3 regions of the Xenorhabdus sp. SGI 60 genome follow, and region 2 is predicted to be linked to each of the others. Evidence: predicted binding sites of a transcription regulator. Region 2 holds the regulator's gene; each other region holds the start of a gene.
What was found. Region 2 encodes PurR, which represses purine synthesis genes. Its sites were predicted from a motif close to CANGCAAACGTTTGCNTG; they were not measured.
Positions count from the first base shown of each region.

Region 1: purM (phosphoribosylformylglycinamidine cyclo-ligase) is a predicted target of PurR. The motif match lies at 3,958-3,975, and genes of this name have one in related genera.
Region 3: guaB (IMP dehydrogenase) is a predicted target of PurR. The motif match lies at 3,055-3,072, and genes of this name have one in related genera.

Region 1 is NZ_CP196860.1:1,581,936-1,588,417, forward strand. Features, by position in the region: gene ppk1 (polyphosphate kinase 1) at 1-1,305, opposite strand, end outside; gene speG (spermidine N1-acetyltransferase) at 1,344-1,922, opposite strand; gene purN (phosphoribosylglycinamide formyltransferase) at 2,113-2,751, opposite strand; gene purM (phosphoribosylformylglycinamidine cyclo-ligase) at 2,851-3,894, opposite strand; gene upp (uracil phosphoribosyltransferase) at 4,118-4,744, shown strand; gene hda (DnaA inactivator Hda) at 5,299-6,006, shown strand; gene arsC (arsenate reductase (glutaredoxin)) at 6,090-6,461, opposite strand; gene bepA (beta-barrel assembly-enhancing protease) at 6,472-6,482, opposite strand, start outside.
Region 2 is NZ_CP196860.1:1,901,469-1,907,950, forward strand. Features, by position in the region: gene cfa (cyclopropane fatty acyl phospholipid synthase) at 1-591, opposite strand, end outside; gene punC (purine nucleoside transporter PunC) at 903-2,090, opposite strand; gene punR (DNA-binding transcriptional activator PunR) at 2,219-3,127, shown strand; gene purR (HTH-type transcriptional repressor PurR) at 3,131-4,156, opposite strand; gene sodB (superoxide dismutase [Fe]) at 4,658-5,236, opposite strand; gene ACSJJG_RS09140 (Grx4 family monothiol glutaredoxin) at 5,598-5,978, shown strand; gene rnt (ribonuclease T) at 6,050-6,482, opposite strand, start outside.
Region 3 is NZ_CP196860.1:1,618,780-1,625,261, forward strand. Features, by position in the region: gene ACSJJG_RS07805 (TonB-dependent receptor domain-containing protein) at 1-1,522, shown strand, start outside; gene xseA (exodeoxyribonuclease VII large subunit) at 1,596-2,963, opposite strand; gene guaB (IMP dehydrogenase) at 3,137-4,603, shown strand; gene guaA (glutamine-hydrolyzing GMP synthase) at 4,683-6,260, shown strand.

The DNA.
Region 1 (6,482 bases), 320 kb from region 2:
TTTTGCGTGAATTTTCAGGCCAGGGGCGGAGAAGATAACATGTACACCGGCTTCAGTGAGGCGTTTTGCCCAATGAATATTGGCTTCTTCGTCAAAACGTGCCTGTAACTCTACCACGACAGTCACTTTCTTGCCGTTGTATGCGGCGTGGATCATGGAGTCAATAATGCGAGAGTCTTTTGCGACGCGGTAAATATTAATCTTAATCGAGAGCACACTGGGATCGAAAGAAGCCTGACGTAGCAATTCCAGCACATGTTCGAATGTGTGATAAGGATAATAAAGCAGAACATCTCTTTCACGGATAGCGTCGAATCCGTTGCGGAAATGGTCGAACCAGGTATGGCGCAGTCGCGGCATGGGTTTATTCTGGAGATTCCGATTGCCTTCATTGGGAAATTTGATGAAATCTTTAAAGTTATGATAACGGCCACCTGCAATCACTGAGTCATCATTGGATAATCCCAGCTTGCTCCGCAGTAGTTCCACCATTTCATCAGACATATCACGCTGATAAACAAACCGTACAGGCTCCGCCGTCAGTCTCTGTTTCAGCGTGGAAGACATCAGTTCCAGCAGGCTGGATTCCATCTCGGTTGCCATATCATATTCAGAATCACGGGTCATTTTCATCGAATAGACGTTTAAGGTATCGTAATCGAAGAATCCTTTGAAAATTTCATCCAGCGTGTAACGCAGAATATTATCGAGTAATATCATTGATTTGCGTTTTTTGGGCATCTCTGGAGGCAAGTTGACGAAACGCGGGACTTTATCTGATGGAATTTCCAACAAAGCATATTGTGTTTCTTGCCCTTGGATAATTTCAACAGCCAAATAGGTGTAATCATCCTTGAGAAATTCAACCAAATTAGTTTCTGGGTTGATGACGATTGGCGTGATATGTGGCCGCAAATGCTGGCGAAAATATTGCCGCATCCAGATCTGTTGATTCGGTGATATCTGCCGTTCATTGATCAAGAAAATCTGGTTACGTGCCATTTCCAGCAGTAAATCGTTATAGAGAGCATCGAACTCTTGATCGATTTTGGCAACCTTAGTCTGAATCTTTTTCAACAATTGGCGGGCAGCGGTGGCTGAACCTCGCTCTTCACTGATAAGAATACGCCGCTTTACATCAGCAAAGCGTACTTTATAAAACTCATCTAAGTTGTTGGAGTAGATCCCTAAAAACCTCATTCTTTCAATCAGCGGGTTACTTTTGTCAGCTGCTTCCTGAAGTACACGTTCGTTGAAAGAGAGCCAACTGAGTTCTTTCTCGTTATAAAGACGATCGTGGGACATTACTACTCCTTTCAACTCCATTGGGTTTTCCACTTAGTTTAATGGTTGGCGTTTAATGAGTCGATGTTGTTGATTTGGGTTTCACGGGTTTTCTTGGCGAAATAGTGATGCTGGAAAGTACACATCCTGATAGCGGTATGATAAGAGCCGTTTACAAAAAACTCATCGATTAATTCACCTTCAGTATGGAATCCCAATTTATTGTAGATATGAATTGCTTTCGTGTTCTCTTTATCAACAATCAAATACAGTTTGTAAAGATTTAAGACAGCAAAAGCGTATTCCATCGCAAGTTTGACGGCTACCGCTGCGTAACCTTGTCCTTGATAAGCCGGAGCGATGATAATCTGAAATTCCGCACGACGGTGGACATAATCAATCTCGACCAGCTCCACCAAACCGACTTTGGAATTCAGGCTTTCGATAATAAAACGGCGCTCACGTTGGTCATGTATATGCTTATCATAGAGGTCGCATAATTCAACAAAGGCTTCATAAGGCTCTTCAAACCAGTAGCGCATAACACTGGCGTTATTATCGAGTTGATGAACAAAAGGAAGATCTTCTCGTTCAAGAGGACGTAAATTTACCGATGGATTTTCCGAACCACTGGACATTGGATACCTCAGTGTTTTGTAGTGAAATCTGTAGGGTATAAATATATTTGATATTGAATAAATAATTATTGCCAGATAAATCAATCCAAAATAGCAACTTACAGCAAAGTCTTACTGGAATATAGCACTTAAAAAATTTTATAACAAAATCCGTTAACACAGAGCCGTAAGTTGAAGTCAGCGAGTTAAACTATTCTGATGCATAACCTTGTGGAGGCAGAATCTTGCCATCCATAATGGCGTTATTGCCTTCCATAACCAAACGTTGCTCTAAAAACCAGCCGATGACCAAAGGATAAATATGGTGTTCCTGAGTTTGTACACGCCCGATGACTTCTGCTTCTTTATCTCCCGCAAAAATCGGTACTTTAGCTTGTAAAATAATAGGGCCGCCATCCAATTTTTCAGTAACAAAATGGACGGACGTACCATGTTCTTTATCACCATTTTCAATGGCCTTCCGATGGGTATGCAGACCGGGATATTTAGGCAAGAGGGAAGGGTGAATATTGAGCAGGCACCCATAATAGTGCTGGACAAATTCGGGCGATAAGATTTTCATATAACCGGCTAAGACCACTAAATCGGGAGCGTATTGATCAATAGCGCTGAGTAGGGCGATATCATAACTTGTACGATCCGCATAAGTTTTCGGGTTGATAAAGTGGGCAGGGATATCTGCTTGTTCAGCACGTTGCAGGCCATAGGCATCGGCATTATTACTGAAAACCGCAGCAATATATCCATTAATTCGGTTTTGCTGGCAGGCGTCAATGATGGATTGAAGATTGCTGCCATTGCCGGAGACTAAAACGACAATTTTTTTCATAACGGGTTTTCACTGAAGAAATTCATTGATTAATATGCGCTTCATTTTTTCAAGCTACAGCTTTATTGGCTGTAACTTGAAATCAATCAGACAAAATATTTATTTTGTAATAACGACAGGTTGTTCATCGGCATTAATTTCAGCAATTGTTCCAATTTGCCATGCATTTTCGCCAGAGGCAGTCAGATACGAAATCGCTTGTTCTGCCTGAGACTGAGGAAGTGCGATTATCATACCGACTCCGCAGTTAAATGTGCGATACATTTCATGCTCGCTGACATTACCGGCTTGCTGTAACCAGGTAAAAATCGCCGGCCATTGCCAACTGTCCGCTTTGATTCTGGCCTGCCTATTTTCTGGCAGAACACGTGGAATATTTTCCCAGAAGCCGCCTCCAGTCAGATGTGCAATCGCATGAACATCTACTTTTTCAATCAGCTCCAGAATGGATTTGACGTAAATTTGGGTTGGGGCAAGTAAGTGATCGGCGAGTGGTTTCCCTTCAAGTTCGGTAGCCTCTGGATCCGCTTGACTTACCTCGAGAATTTTACGGATCAAAGAATAACCATTGGAGTGCGGTCCGCTGGATGCAAGAGCAATCAGAGCATCACCGGTTTGAACCTGACTGCCGTCAATAATTGCCGATTTTTCAACAACACCAACGCAAAAACCCGCGACATCATAATCTTCACCGTGATACATGCCGGGCATTTCTGCCGTTTCACCACCGACCAATGCACAGCCAGCTTGTTTGCAGCCTTCTGCTATGCCCGTGATGACACTGGCGGCTGTGTCGACATCCAGTTTGCCGGTAGCATAATAATCAAGGAAGAAAAGAGGTTCGGCGCCTTGTACAACCAGATCATTGACACACATAGCGACCAAATCAATTCCGATCGTGTCATGGCGCTTCAAGTCCATGGCCAGACGCAGTTTAGTCCCCACGCCATCTGTACCGGAAACTAACACCGGTTCGCGATATTTCTGTGGCAGGGCACATAATGCACCGAAACCACCTAATCCTCCCATCACTTCGGGGCGACGGGTCTGTTTTACGACACCTTTGATACGATTGACTAAGACATTACCGGCATCAATATCGACACCAGCATCTTTATAGCTAAGAGAGGTTTTGTTGGTCACTGCGTAGCTCCCAGGCGGTTGCATTTTTATAAATAAAACAGAACGGCGATAATTCTAACAGCCTGAGCAAACGTTTGCGATAGCTTTATATCGGTTTCCTGTTAGATCGGGATCGAAGAAAATAATTCGTTAGTGATAAAAATTAATAGATTGGTAGTGGTTTGATGCTGAAAAGGAGTTATAATCCCGCGATTTTTTATCTGCCGGCTATTAGGAGAAACCCATGAAAATCGTTGAGGTTAAACACCCGCTAGTTAAACATAAACTTGGCCTGATGCGAGATCATGATATAAGCACCAAACGCTTCCGTGAACTGGCTTCAGAGGTGGGGAGTCTTCTGACATATGAAGCAACTGCTGATTTGGAAGTCGAGAAAGTGACCATTGACGGATGGTGTGGTCCGGTAGAGATAGATCAGATTAAAGGGAAAAAAATTACGGTAGTCCCTATCCTGCGTGCGGGCTTGGGTATGATGGATGGTGTACTGGAAAATATCCCTAGTGCACGAATCAGTGTTGTTGGTGTATATCGTGATGAAGAAACCCTTGAGCCAGTGCCTTATTTTCAGAAATTAGTCTCCGATATTAATGAACGCATGGCATTAGTGGTTGATCCGATGTTGGCAACCGGTGGCTCCATGATCGCTACCATTGATTTGTTGAAAAAAGCGGGATGCCCTGCCATTAAGGTATTAGTTTTGGTTGCTGCACCGGAAGGGATCGCAGCACTGGAGAAGGCTCACCCTGATGTTGAACTGTATACCGCTTCGATTGATAACTATCTCAATGAAGATGGATACATCGTCCCGGGTTTAGGGGATGCGGGTGATAAAATATTTGGCACCAAATAACATTGATAGCCGGCTAATAAGTCGGCTTTTTTTGGTTTCTAGTAAGGTGATATAAGAGGATATCAATAATGACCATTCGGACTATACCAATCCAACTTCAAGATGCGTGTTATATTTCCCCGCATAGCGGGAAAATATAAGGCCTCGCGTTGTCTTACGGATTGCAACTTGAAGTTTATCGAGTATATTCTTAGAGGCCATTTTTATTACTCCATTATTTTCAATTTTTCATAGTCATTTAAAATAAAATCTAACTTCCCTTCTAATCGTTCAAATTTTTTATAAGTAGCAACAATGGCATTTACAAATTATATCTGTCGCTAACTTCCATTGAAAATAACTTAGGATGGATAAGTTAAACTTTTTGGCATTACAGCATATTTTTACTTTTAGTTTTTACTATTGGTAATATTGACTATTGCTGGTCGTAATTTGCCCATTTTATGGAGGAGTGTGCTTTGATGATAATCTCCTGTTTTCACCGAAGCATTCGTTTCATTTATAGAGACTTTTTGTGGTAGACTTAGCGCTGTTCGTTATCCATTCTGTTTGAGGTGCTTCTGAATACACCGTCGCAGCTTTCACTACCATTATATTTGCCCGATGATGAAACTTTTGCCAGTTTCTTTGCAGGTGAGAATACTTCCTTATTAGCTGCAATAAAATTGGCCATTAGTCAGTCACACGGTAGTTATATCTATTTCTGGTCCCGCGATGGCGGGGGTAAGAGCCATTTGCTTCACGCAGCCTGTGCCGAATTGTCCCAACAGGGAGAAGCTGTAGGGTATGTACCATTGGATAAACGCGCCTATTTTGTCCCTGAAGTCCTTGATGGTATGGAACATTTATCATTAGTGTGCATCGATAATATTGAGTGTATTGCTGGTGATCAGGAATGGGAGATGGCGATTTTCAATCTTTACAACCGCATTGTAGAAATTGGCCGGACTTGTCTTTTGATCACAGGTGATCGTCCTCCTCGGCAAATTAACCTGACACTACCGGATTTGGCATCTCGTCTCGATTGGGGGCAAATTTATAAATTACAACCTCTGTCAGATGATGAGAAAATCCAGGCATTGCAATTACGGGCCAAATTACGGGGTTTTGAATTGCCGGAAGATGTAGGGCGTTTTGTGTTGAAACGACTCGATAGGGAAATGCAAACGTTGTTCAGGACGTTAGATGAACTTGACCGTGCTTCCATTGTGGCGCAACGTAAACTAACGATCCCGTTTGTAAAAGATATCCTTGAGCTTTGAGTAAATAAAGCAGTAAGGGAATGAGATCAAAATAAAAAAGTGATAGGAATTATGTTCTCTATCACTTTTTTATTGAAAAATATTTACCATAGAATTTCTTTAACTTGTTCAGGGGGACGCCCCAAACGAGCGTTATCACCGACAACAACAATCGGGCGTTCAATCAGTTTAGGGTTTTCAGCCATCGCCTGAAGCAATACTTCTTGGGATAAGGTAGTATCGTCAAGGTTTAATGTTTGGTAGAGATCTTCCTTAGTACGCATCAATTGGCGGGCATCGTTGAAACCCAATTGTTTTAATAGTACGGCAAGTTGTCCTGCTGTAGGGGGGGTATCAAGATAGTGAATGATTTCCGGCGTAATACCGAGTTCTTCAATCAGCTTAAGAGTTTCACGGCTCTTTGAGCAACGGGGATTGTGGTAAAAAGTGACTTTTCGTGCGTCAACATGTTGCATATAAAACCCTTCATTTTTTAT
Region 2 (6,482 bases):
TGTTACTCCTGTGACAGATACTCCGTAGTTTTCTGCCGCATAGGCGGCCAAACCTCCCCATCCACAACCGATATCCAATAAAGTCATACCCGGAGACAGTTGTAGTTTTTCGCAAATCAGGCGCAGCTTATGGGATTGTGCTTCTTCCAGTGTGTTGGCATCTTTCCAATAACCGCAAGAATATTGCATGTGAGGATCAAGCATCCGAGTAAACAGGTCATTGCCTAAATTATAATGTTCCTCACCTACAATCCAGGCACGCTTGGGAGATTGTAAATTAAATATACGAGAGATAATTATCTTGAAGATATCTTTGACATTTTTAGGAATACGATGTTCTAAACCTGCCCGTAATACTTTGTAAAAGAAAATATCAAGGCGATCACATTCCCACCAGCCATCCATATAACTCTCACCCAGACCCAAGGAGCCTTCTTTCAATACGCGCTTATAGAAGTCAGGATTTTTAATACGTATGTCGAAAGGGCGCTTGCCATTGATATCAATATCAGTTTCCTGAAGCAATTCATGGGCGATCCTATGCCAAGGATCAGTGATTATTTTTTTACCTTCAACGAAAGACGAACTCATATACTCTCCAACATTTGTGTGATGGAATTTTGAGGTGTCACTTTGTAGCTGATTTTTATTATATAAAACCTCGAAGGTTTGTTTGAAAATAATATAGAAATTGCATTGAAAAGCACATATTGCCTATTCATCCTGAAATTAAATAGAGCGTCAATGCTCTGAAAGACCTCAAATTCCGAGTTTTTAGAATAATGAATCCGTATGAGTATATGAGTGAAATGGTATTTAAACAATCATCTAAAGGTCACATAATGGCGTAACCTTTAGATAATAATGTTCTTAACTATTATTTTTTTGGAAAATTATTGTATTTATGCTTGGTGACTTTTTTCAACACCTTGTTTTTGCAGCCAATAACCGATAGCCATGGGGACAACCGTAAGTGCCATGATTGTTGTCGTCGATAAAAGAGGGTATTCCATAAATAGAGAAACGATCATACTGGCAACAAAACAGAGGCCCAATTGCAGGGCATTTTGTAATGCAGCCGCTTTACCACTATCCTGTGGATAAACAGACAGAGCATTTGCTACTGCAATTGGATAGGATGCACCATTCATTGCCGCCATTACACAAAAAGGAATAAGAATGGCTATAAATGAAGGTTCACTTAATATGGAAATCAAACAAATAATGATCATGCTTACAGCATAGCCCACCAACAGAAATGGGAATACCGTTTCACTTTTTACTTTTTCCAGTAAGATACGGCAACCATACCCGCCAATCATAAATGCCAGAGTTTGGGGAATATAACTTAAGCCAATATCGGTAGGATCATAACCCATATCTTTCAAAATTGTTGGTGAACCCGTTAGCCAGGCAAAAAAACCTGCACTGCAAGATGCATAGATCAGTACATTTCCGTTAAAAACTGGGGAAGTGAATAACGTAAAGAAAGAAACTACCTTTTTATCGGCATGGGTTTCGATATTGGTGCGTTTATTGGTCAGAAAAAATGTTGGTATTAACAGCAAGATCGCTACGATCATTAAAACAAGGAAAATGATTCTCCAACCATTATGCGTTAATAACCATGCGCCCAACAAAGGAGCAAGAGCAGGGGAAAGAGCAACCAAAGGCATGATCATGGCAAAAACACGTTTGGTACGCTCTGCATCATATCTATCGACGACTAAAGCCTGCCAGGTCACCGCAGCAGAACAAACACCAACCGCTTGCATAAATCTCAATACCAATAACTGGATCGGGTCTGTTATCCAAAGCATACCTAAACAACTAATGGAAAACAGGAATAGGCCGATAATAAGAACAGGTTTTCTGCCCAAACGGTCAGACAATTGACCCCATAAAAGTTGGGCAAAAGCAAATCCGGCAAGAAAAATGCTAAGGCTCGCACTGATGGCGTTAGTTGATGTACCTAATTCTGCTTTCATTGTATCAAAAGCGGGCAGATACATATCAATGGCCAAATAGCCTAGCATGCTTAAGCCTGCGAGATAAGACATAAATGGAAGGGAGTTTTTATTTGTTGTCATTGTGTTAATAATTAGGTTTTGTAGTGGAGTGAGTAAGGAAATATTTGGCTTATTTTATATAGCATGATTTTTACTTGTGAAACGGTAATATTTGCACCATGCTGTGAAAAAAATTGAAAGGAAGATATATGTGGTCTGAATACTCTCTGGAAGTCGTTGATGCTGTTGCCAGAACAGGAAGTTTCAGCGCGGCTGCATCAGAACTCCATCGTGTGCCTTCTGCTGTCAGCTATACGGTAAAACAGCTTGAAGAATGGCTGGCAGTACCTCTGTTTGAACGTCGTCATCGTGATGTCGATTTAACGGAAGCGGGGGCAATTTTTGTCAAAGAAGCGCGTTCTGTTATCAAAAAAATGAATCACACTAGGCACCAGTGCCAACAGGTTGCCAACGGTTGGCGGGGGCAATTTAGTATTGCGGTTGATCAGGTAGTAAAACCAGAACGAACGCTTCGGCTAATTTTGGATTTTTATCGCCATTTTCCAGATATTGAGTTACTTATCTATCCAGAAGTTTTCAATGGCGTATGGGATGCTTTGGTGGATGAACGAGTGGATGTCGCCATTGGCGCGACACGTGCTTCCCCCGTGGGCGAGCGATATAGCTTCAGGGATATGGGGTTTATGCCTTGGCTGTGTGTAGCCAGTCCTGAACACGAACTGGCAGTAATATCGGAAAAATTGAATGATGATCAAATGCGGCCTTATCCCAGTTTATGTCTTGAAGACACCGCGCGCAGCTTACCTAAACGTGATACATGGGCTTTGGATAATCAGCGGAGGTTGATTGTTCCCGATTGGGATGTTGGATTAAGCTGCTTGATGGATGGATTGTGTGTAGGCATGGTGCCCAAACACCGAGCGCAACCGCTGATCCGTAAAGGCAAGCTGATTACACTTGAACTTGAACAACCATTGCCTGACAGCCCATGCTGCCTGACATGGTCGCAAAAAAGCCATTCACCGGCATTAAGCTGGTTACTTGATTATCTGGGGGATAGCGAAACGCTTAATGCCGAATGGCTGCAAGAAAATTAACTGTCAGCGGCGATAATCGATAAAAGGTCCATCTGCAACTGAGCGCCGTTCAACAAGGCGTGGGTGGACTTCGATAGTTTGAGCATCCTCACGTTTATTGACGATCCTGTCCAGTAGCATTGAAAAGGCCATTTGCCCTAAACGCTCTTTGGGTTGGTGGATGGTTGTCAATGCTGGCGTAAAATAGCGGGCATTACGAATATTATCATAACCGATGATTGAAATGTCTTGTGGAACGCGCAATCCCAACTCATCGGCTGCACAAATTGCTCCCATAGCCATGACATCTCCACCACAAAAAACAGCGGTTGGGCGATGTTTTTGATTCAGGATCTTGTACATAGCTTGATAACCGGACTCAGGTTCAAAATCACCTTGTACAATCCACTCATCCCGAATAGCGATATTGGCTTCTTTTAGTGCTTTGAGGAAACCTTGATGGCGGCCCCCCCCCGTATTTCTTGCCAATGACCCAGGAATAGATGCAATATCACGATGACCACGTTCAATGAGATAACGGCCAGCCAGGTAACCACCATGAAAGGCATTATCAATAATTGCATCGGTAAAATCGCCTCTGGATTCTCCCCAATCCATGACCACCATAGGAATATTACGATAGCCTTCCAGCATACTCAAAAGTTGCTCAGGGTATTCTGAACACATTACCAGCAAACCATCTACCCGTTTTTGCGCCAGCATTGCGAGATAAGCTTTCTGTTTATCAAGGTTGTTATGAGAATTACATAAAATCAGTGTATAACCTTTGCTATAGCAGCTATTTTCAACCGACTCTATGATCTCAGCAAAGTATGGTGCTTCACTTGATGTTGCCAGCAATCCAATGGATTTGGTGTGGTTAACTTTCAAGCTGCGGGCAACGGCACTGGGAGAATAGTTCAATTCTTTAATAGCGGCCCAGACTGCGGCCTTGGTATCTTCGGCGACGAAACGGGTTTTATTGATAACATGGGATACGGTTGTGGTCGAAACACCAGCGCGTTTAGCCACATCTTTAATCGTTGCCATGAAAAAAGGACTCCTGACCTTCTGGTCTAATTTATATACCCTTTATCTTTCTTGTCGGGTATAGCTATTTGTTAATCGTTTGCCAATATATTTATATACAGGGTGATGGTTGGCAATAATTTAGCGGTAAACCTTGAATTTTGTCTGATCTAGCTCAAAAGTGAAAGCAATAATCGATGCTATAAAGAGTATGGATTAAATATCGCGGTAGGGTTTTTCGATATATGGAAAATAACTGCTTAAAATTTAGGATGTTGAGGTGTCTTAATTTTCACATTGAGGATGTTCTATGGATACAGATCTGAAGCTGGGATTGTTGGCTGCCTGTAGTGCATTAATCATGATTGTTTTTCTGGCAAGCCTCTGTCTGATCTGATCAAGATCTAAAAGAAGAATTTGTAGTCTCACTTACATTAAGGGCGGGTTCTCCGGCATGCGGAATTCCGCGAATGAAGGAAAACCTGCCCTTATTATTTCAGGTTAGTATAAGAATGAATCTTATTAAGCCAGGTTTTCTTCAACAAATTTCCAGTTTACCAGAGCCCAGAAGTGCTCCAAATATTGAGGGCGTGCATTGCGGTAATCGATGTAATATGCGTGCTCCCAAACGTCAACAGTCAGTACTGGCTTATCTTCGCCAGTCAGTGGGGTTGCTGCATTTGAAGTGTTAACAATAGCCAGAGTGCCATCAACTTTCTTGACTAACCAAGTCCAGCCTGAACCAAAGTTTTTCAGGGCTGCGTCGGTGAACTGCTGTTTGAACTCAGCAAAAGAACCGAAAGCATTGTTGATAGCATTTGCAACTTTTCCGGTGGGTTCGCCCCCACCATTTGGTGACAGGCTATGCCAGTAGAAAGTATGGTTCCAAACTTGTGCTGCGTTATTGAAAATGCCAGCTTCAGAAGTTTTGATAATTTCTTCCAGCGATTTTCCGGCAAATTCAGTATCTTTAATCAGATTATTCAGGTTTACAACATAAGCGTTGTGATGTTTGCCGTAGTGATATTCCAGAGTTTCTGCAGAAATGTGTGGTTCCAGGGCATCTTTGGCATAAGGTAATGCGGGTAATTCAAAAGACATTGCATGCTCCTTTTTAATATCGGGTTTTTGGCTCCGCAAACCATGGCTTAGACACTAACCATGGGCAGGGCAAATTTAAGCTTATTATCGTGTTACTATTTTGATAATTATCTTAACAACTTTTCTGCTAAATAACAGGGAAAAAGATGCTATTGAGCTGCGAACTGGTGCAGAACTGAACTTAACATGGATTAGATACAGTCAGTTGGAATGAAAATAACTGATGATCAATTGCTGCAAATCATGGCAAAAATTTGCCATATAAAGTTCACGGTAGAAAAATTAGCGTAGAAAGTGGTATTCTGAATCAATCTTTATCTTATGCTGATAAATAGCGCTTGCAGTTTTTAAGGAAGCAAATATGACGAACATTAATGCAAATACTAACACGGTTACTGATACAACGGCTGATACAGTCATTGAAAAAATCGAACGTCAGATCAGAGAAAACCCAATTCTGCTGTACATGAAAGGCTCCCCGAAACTACCAAACTGTGGCTTCTCTGCTCAGGCAGTTCAAGCTATATCAGCTTGTGGTGAACGTTTTGCATATGTGGATATTCTGCAAAATCCAGATATCCGTGCTCAATTGCCTAAATATGCAAATTGGCCGACTTTTCCTCAACTTTGGGTTGATGGTGAGTTGGTGGGAGGTTGTGACATCCTTGTTGAAATGTACCAACGTGGTGAATTACAAACACTGATCAAAGAAACTGCTGATAAATATCGTGAGCAGGAATAAGGTCAGTCATTCATCTGAATGATGGCGCCTTTTCATAGCCCCATACTTTAATCGGTATGGGGCTTGCTTTTTTAGGATCCGCAGTTGGCTGTATCAGCAGATGGAAGCGGCCAACCACCTAGCCGTTTCCAGCGATTAACCAGTTCACAGAAAAGCAGGGCAGTTCGATCAGTATCATAAAGGGCGCTATGGGCCTGATTGCTGTCAAACGGAATTTCCGCTGTGATACAAGCTTTGGCAAGAATTGTCTGGCCAAGAACCAGGCCACTGAGTGCAGCGGTATCAAAAGTAGCGAACGGATGGAATGGGTTGCGTTTCAAACCAGCACGGTCAGCAGCAGCCATGACAAAACTGTGATCAAAATTGGCATTATGGGCGACCATAATTGCACGGTTACAATTCGTGTCTTTCATGCCTTTGCGGATCATTTTAAAAATTGCGTGCAAGGCAGTATATTCACTGACAGCTCCTCGCAAGGGGTTTGTAGGATCAATGCCAGTGAAA
Region 3 (6,482 bases), 280 kb from region 2:
CAAAAAAACATTTAAACAAAAACCAAATTCTCAATTGATGAAACTCAATATTAAACCGAATGATTTTCATGATCTGGAATTAAGCAGTCGTCTTTACCATAATAAATTTAACAAACGTCATGTTGATAATAATGATTATTATTTGAAATATCACTATACGCCATTTACTGAGTTGGTTGATACTAAAGTTATGCTGAGTACCAGCAATGGACAACAAAATTTTCAAAATCATTCCGTGGGGGTATTGGATAAGAGTGAAGCAAAAAGTCAATCCGATTCTATCAATATCAGCAATACCAGCCGATTCAATTATGGTGATATTGATTTTGCACTCACTCTGGGCAGCAAATGGATGAAAACTGAATATCGCAAAAAAATAGATACAAGTTCGGAGGATGAAAAAACAGATGGAGAGATACAAGAATACAATACCTTTGCTCCAAGTGGTAAACAAGATATTACCAGTATTTACAGTAGATTAAAAATTGAACGTGGCATTTATACCGCTAATCTGGGGTTAAATTATTTGGATTATAGTATTAAAGGATTCAAACCAGCCTGCGACCAACGTGTAAATTGTTTCCCACAAGGGAAGGCACTGTTAAATCTAAAAGAGCGTGGATTTAATCCAAGTATTTTATTATCGGCAGAAATTATTCCTGAATTTGAGCCATTTGTAAGCTATATTCACTCAATGCGAGCACCGAATATTCAGGAAATTTTTTATACTAATGAAAGCGGTGGTTCTATTAATCCATTCCTGAAAGGAGAAAAAGCGGATACTTATCAAATTGGATTTAATAGCTATCGTCCGAATTTAATTGTGGAAGGGGATTCATTCCGCCTCAAGGCTACAATGTTTCATACTAAAATCAAAGATTACATCCTCAATGAATCTTATTTACTTTGTGCGGGAGGTAGAGTTTGTAAAAATGATGGGACGTTGACAAATGAAGATTGGGCTGGTATCAACCCTAACTTTAATTTTTATATTCATAGTAATAGCCTGACTCCAGTAACTATGCGTGGTTATGAGCTTTCGATGAATTATGATGCTGGCATATTTTACAGCTCATTAGCATATAGTCAGCAAAAAACTGAGCAGCCAACTTCAATTTCATCAGTCATTTTTGGTTCAAGTCCTGCATCTCAATTGCCGGAGCGCTATGCTACTCTGGATATGGGAGTGCGTTTGTTTGATGAAAAAATGCGTATTGGCGCTATTGCAAAATATACAGGGAAATCTTATCGTCAGGAATCTTCAATGGAATTGAATGAGGACGGTGTTATGCTAGCACACATGAAAAATGATGATAAAATACCGACTATTATTGATTTATATACCGATTATCAAATTAATAAAAATATTTTAGTTAAATTTTCCGTTCAAAATTTAACTAATCGAAATTATTCTGATGCATTGAACCGTATGAATTCATCGGCGTTTTTAGGAGAACAAGATGCGAAAACTCAAACTTCCCGTGGCCGAACTTACGTCATGGGCGCAGAAATTCGTTTTTAATTTTTTAATAAAGAACAGAGCCTAAATAGCCATATAACGATAGCGGTGAAGATCCACCGCTATTTTATTAAATCTATTTTAATTTCTTTCTCTTATTGACTTTTGTAACCTGCGTTGCCTGACTCTCAACCCAGCCATCTTGCAACCGCGTTTTCAGCATATCGCCTGCTTTTACTTGTTTGACTTGCTTTAATAATTTTCCATCAGATACTTCGCTAATACTGTAACCGCGGCTCAATGTTGCCAGCGGACTGACTGCTTCCATACGTGAACAAGAAACGGCAAATTTTTCCCGATAACGCCCTAATTGCCGTTCAATGGCCTGTCTCAAACGAAAATCAAGCTGCTGGATAGATTGGTTATAACGCTGAATCTCCCGCTCAGGATGGATTTGCAGCAATCGCTGATTCAGCTTCTCATATGAAACTGATCGCTGTTTTAGGCAACGTAAAAAACTATCAATCAACTTTTGTCGTAACTCAGCCAAATGATTCTGCTGGCGGGCTAATTGCAGATCAGGACGCTGTTGCTGGAGGCGGTGCTGTAATATATCCAATTTCTGCTGTTTTTGGGCAAAGAAATAATCCATTGCCATTTCCAGACGTTGTTGCAGGGATTGTATTTGTCGTAATAACTCTATCTGATTGCGGCTAACCAATTCTGCTGCCGCGGAAGGCGTTGGTGCACGTAAGTCAGCGACAAAATCAGCAATGGTGACATCGGTTTCATGGCCGACTGCGCTGACAATGGGAATATGGCTTTGAAATATTGCCCGTGCTACTTGTTCATCATTGAAGCACCATAAATCTTCCAGCGATCCTCCGCCACGACCGACAATCAAAACATCACACTCTTGTCGCACATTTGCCAGTTCGATTGCTCGAATAATCTGTAATGGCGCTTCGGCTCCCTGAACAGCGGTAGGGTAAATGACAATTGGCAAGGAAGGATCACGGCGTTTCAGGATATGGAGAATATCATGCAGTGCTGCGCCACTGGTGGAAGTGATGACACCGAGTCGTTTGGCAGGAGAGGGCAGTGATTTTTTATGAATTTGATCGAACAAGCCTTCGGTGGAAAGCTTTTGTTTTAACATTTCAAACTGTTGTTGAAGCAAACCCTCTCCGGCAGGCTGGATACTTTCTACAATCAGTTGATAGTCACCCCTGGGTTCATACAAGGTGATTTGTGCCCGAACCAATACTTGCTGACCATTTTGTGGACGAAACGTTGCCCTCAAATTGTGACTGCGAAACATGGCAGCCCGAATTTGTGCCCGTTCATCTTTTAACGTGAAGTACCAATGCCCTGACGATGGCTGAGAAAAATTGGATATTTCGGCGGATAACCAAATTCTGCCCATTTCCAGCTCAAGTAACTGACGGACAGTTTGGTTTAAACGGCTAACGGAAAAAATTCCGGTATTGATTGGTAGTGACATGTGAGCTAGATCAAATTTTAAAACAATGACTTAATTGACTGATATTAATCCCATCATATTACTAATCAAGAATTTTTTTCAAAAAATGCTGGAGGCAACCGATTTCGGCCTGTATAATGCCGCGGCAATATTTTATCCCTCTTATTGCTCCATAGCCTGGTGAGATATTGCCCATGTTACGAATTAAAAAAGAAGCATTAACTTTTGACGATGTATTGTTGGTTCCTGCCCACTCAACAGTCTTGCCTAACACAGCAGATTTGTCCACTCAATTAACTTCCACTATTCGCCTGAACATACCTATGCTTTCTGCCGCTATGGATACTGTGACGGAATCTTCACTGGCAATCGCACTGGCACAAGAAGGGGGCATCGGCTTCATTCATAAAAATATGTCAATCGAACGCCAGGCTGAAGAAGTCAGCCGCGTGAAGAAACATGAAAGCGGCGTAGTCACTGATCCTGTCACTGTCACGCCACAAACGACCCTGCGCGAAGTCCATGAACTGGCTAAACGTAATGGTTTTGCGGGTTACCCGGTGGTAACAGAACAAAACGAACTGGTGGGTATCATTACTGGTCGTGATGTGCGCTTTGTGACTGATTTGGAGCAGCCTGTGACCGCGGTGATGACGCCTAAAGAACGTTTGGTGACGGTAAAAGAAGGCGAAGCCCGCGAAGTTGTTTTGCAGAAAATGCACGAAAAACGCGTTGAAAAAGCACTGGTTGTTGATGATAACTTCCACCTGCTTGGCTTGATTACGGTGAAAGATTTCCAGAAAGCAGAACGTAAGCCAAACGCCTGTAAAGATGAACAAGGTCGTTTGCGTGTTGGCGCTGCCGTGGGTGCAGGTTCTGGCAACGAAGAACGGGTTGATGCATTAGTTGCTGCGGGGGTCGATGTCCTGCTTATTGACTCCTCTCATGGTCATTCTGAAGGTGTGTTGCAGCGTATTCGTGAAACTCGCGCTAAGTATCCTGATTTGCAAATCATTGGTGGTAACGTAGCGACGGGGGAAGGTGCCAAGGCTCTGGTAGAAGCGGGTGTAAACGCAGTTAAAGTGGGTATTGGTCCGGGTTCTATTTGTACAACCCGTATCGTAACCGGTGTGGGTGTTCCTCAAATCACGGCGATTGCAGATGCGGTTGAAGCACTGGAAGATACTGGCATTCCTGTTATTGCCGACGGTGGTATCCGTTTCTCTGGTGATATTGCCAAGGCGATTGCAGCGGGTGCATCCTGTGTCATGGTTGGCTCTATGTTGGCAGGAACTGAAGAATCTCCGGGTGAAATTGAACTTTACCAAGGCCGTTCATTCAAATCTTACCGCGGTATGGGTTCTTTGGGCGCGATGTCCAAAGGTTCTTCTGATCGTTACTTTCAGACTGATAACGCTGCCGACAAACTGGTTCCTGAAGGCATTGAAGGTCGTGTGGCTTACAAGGGCCTGCTGAAAACCATCGTTCACCAGCAAATGGGCGGTTTGCGTTCTTGTATGGGGCTGACGGGTTGTGCAACCATTGATGAACTGAGAACTAAAGCCGAATTCGTTCGTATCAGTGGTGCAGGTATTCAGGAAAGCCACGTTCATGATGTGACGATCACCAAAGAATCACCAAACTATCGTTCAGGTCTGTAATTTATTGAGAGTGGCCCACCATTGGGTCACTGACTTTTTTTATTTTTTAATTGCCACTTGTTTTGGGAATTCACCTCAAATGACGACTAATATCCATCAGCATCGCATTCTGATCCTTGATTTTGGCTCGCAATATACCCAGCTTATTGCTCGCCGCATTCGTGAAATTGGTGTTTATTGTGAACTTTGGACATGGAATGTCACTGAAAAACAAATCCGTGAATTTAATCCGAATGGTATTATCCTTTCTGGTGGACCAGAAAGTACGACTGAGCACAATAGCCCACGTGCGCCTGAGTATGTTTTCAATGCAGGTATACCTGTATTGGGTATCTGTTATGGTATGCAAACCATGTCCACGCAATTGGGTGGTCAGGTTTCCAACTCTGATGAACGTGAATTTGGTTATGCGCAGGTTGAAATCAAGAATGATTGTGAACTATTCCGCGATATTCAAGATGCCCTGAGCGAAACAGGCAAACCGCTGCTGGATGTATGGATGAGTCATGGTGATAAAGTGACAGCGATCCCTGCTGATTTCACAACCATTGCCAGTACGGATACTTGTCCGTTTGCCATCATGGCCAACGAAGCGAAACGTTTTTACGGCGTACAGTTCCACCCAGAAGTGACTCATACTCACCAGGGTTTGAATATCCTGAAACGCTTCGTGCAGGATATTTGTCAATGTGAAGCATTGTGGACTCCTGCATCTATCATCGACGATATCGTAGAACGTTTGCGTGCGCAGATTGGGGGTGACCATGTTATCCTGGCACTGTCTGGCGGCGTGGATTCTTCTGTGACTGCACTGCTGTTAAACCGTGCGATTGGTAAGCGTTTGACTTGCGTTTTCGTCGATAATGGCTTGCTGCGTTTGAACGAAGCGGATCAAGTGATGGCGATGTTTGCCGGTAAATTTGACCTGAACATCGTGCATGTTAAAGCGGAAGACCGCTTCCTGTCTGCACTGGCAGGCATTGATGAGCCAGAAGCTAAACGCAAAACCATCGGTCACGTATTTATTGATGTGTTTGATGAAGAAGCATCGAAACAAACCCAGGTTAAGTGGCTGGCACAGGGCACGATTTATCCAGATGTTATCGAGTCAGCAGCATCTGCAACTGGCAACGCCCATGTTATTAAATCTCACCACAATGTCGGTGGCTTACCAGAAGATATGAAACTGGGTCTGGTTGAACCGTTGAAAGAGTTGTTCAAAGACGAAGTACGTCGTATCGGTCTGGAATTGGGCCTGCCATATGACATGCTGTATCGCCATCCATTCCCAGGACCGGGCCTTGGTGTTCGCGTATTGGGCGAAGTGAAGAAAGAATATTGTGACTTGCTGCGTCGCGCGGATGCGATCTTTATTGAAGAGCTGCATAAAGCGGATCTATACAATAAAGTCAGCCAGGCATTTACCGTGTTCCTGCCGGTTCGTTCTGTTGGTGTTATGGGTGACGGTCGTAAATACGACTGGGTTGTGTCCCTGCGTGCGGTAGAAACCATTGATTTTATGACCGCGCATTGGGCGCATCTGCCATATGACTTCTTGGGTCGTGTCTCGAACAGAATTATTAATGAAGTTGATGGTATTTCGCGTGTAGTTTATGACATTAGCGGTAAACCACCAGCGACGATTGAATGGGAATGATTTAAAGCTTCCCCAAGTCTCACGAAATCATCATGATTTTCTAATTAATGCCCTGATTTCAGGGCTTTTTTATTCGTGGCTTGCCACTAACATGATGATCTTTTGCAGTTTTTACTGGCCTAAACCATACATCCGTTAAAAATCATTCCAAAAAATATGCACTTATTTCACTCCTGCACTGAGCAAAGAGTGTGATTTCTTTCACGCTTTATGCTCGAACAA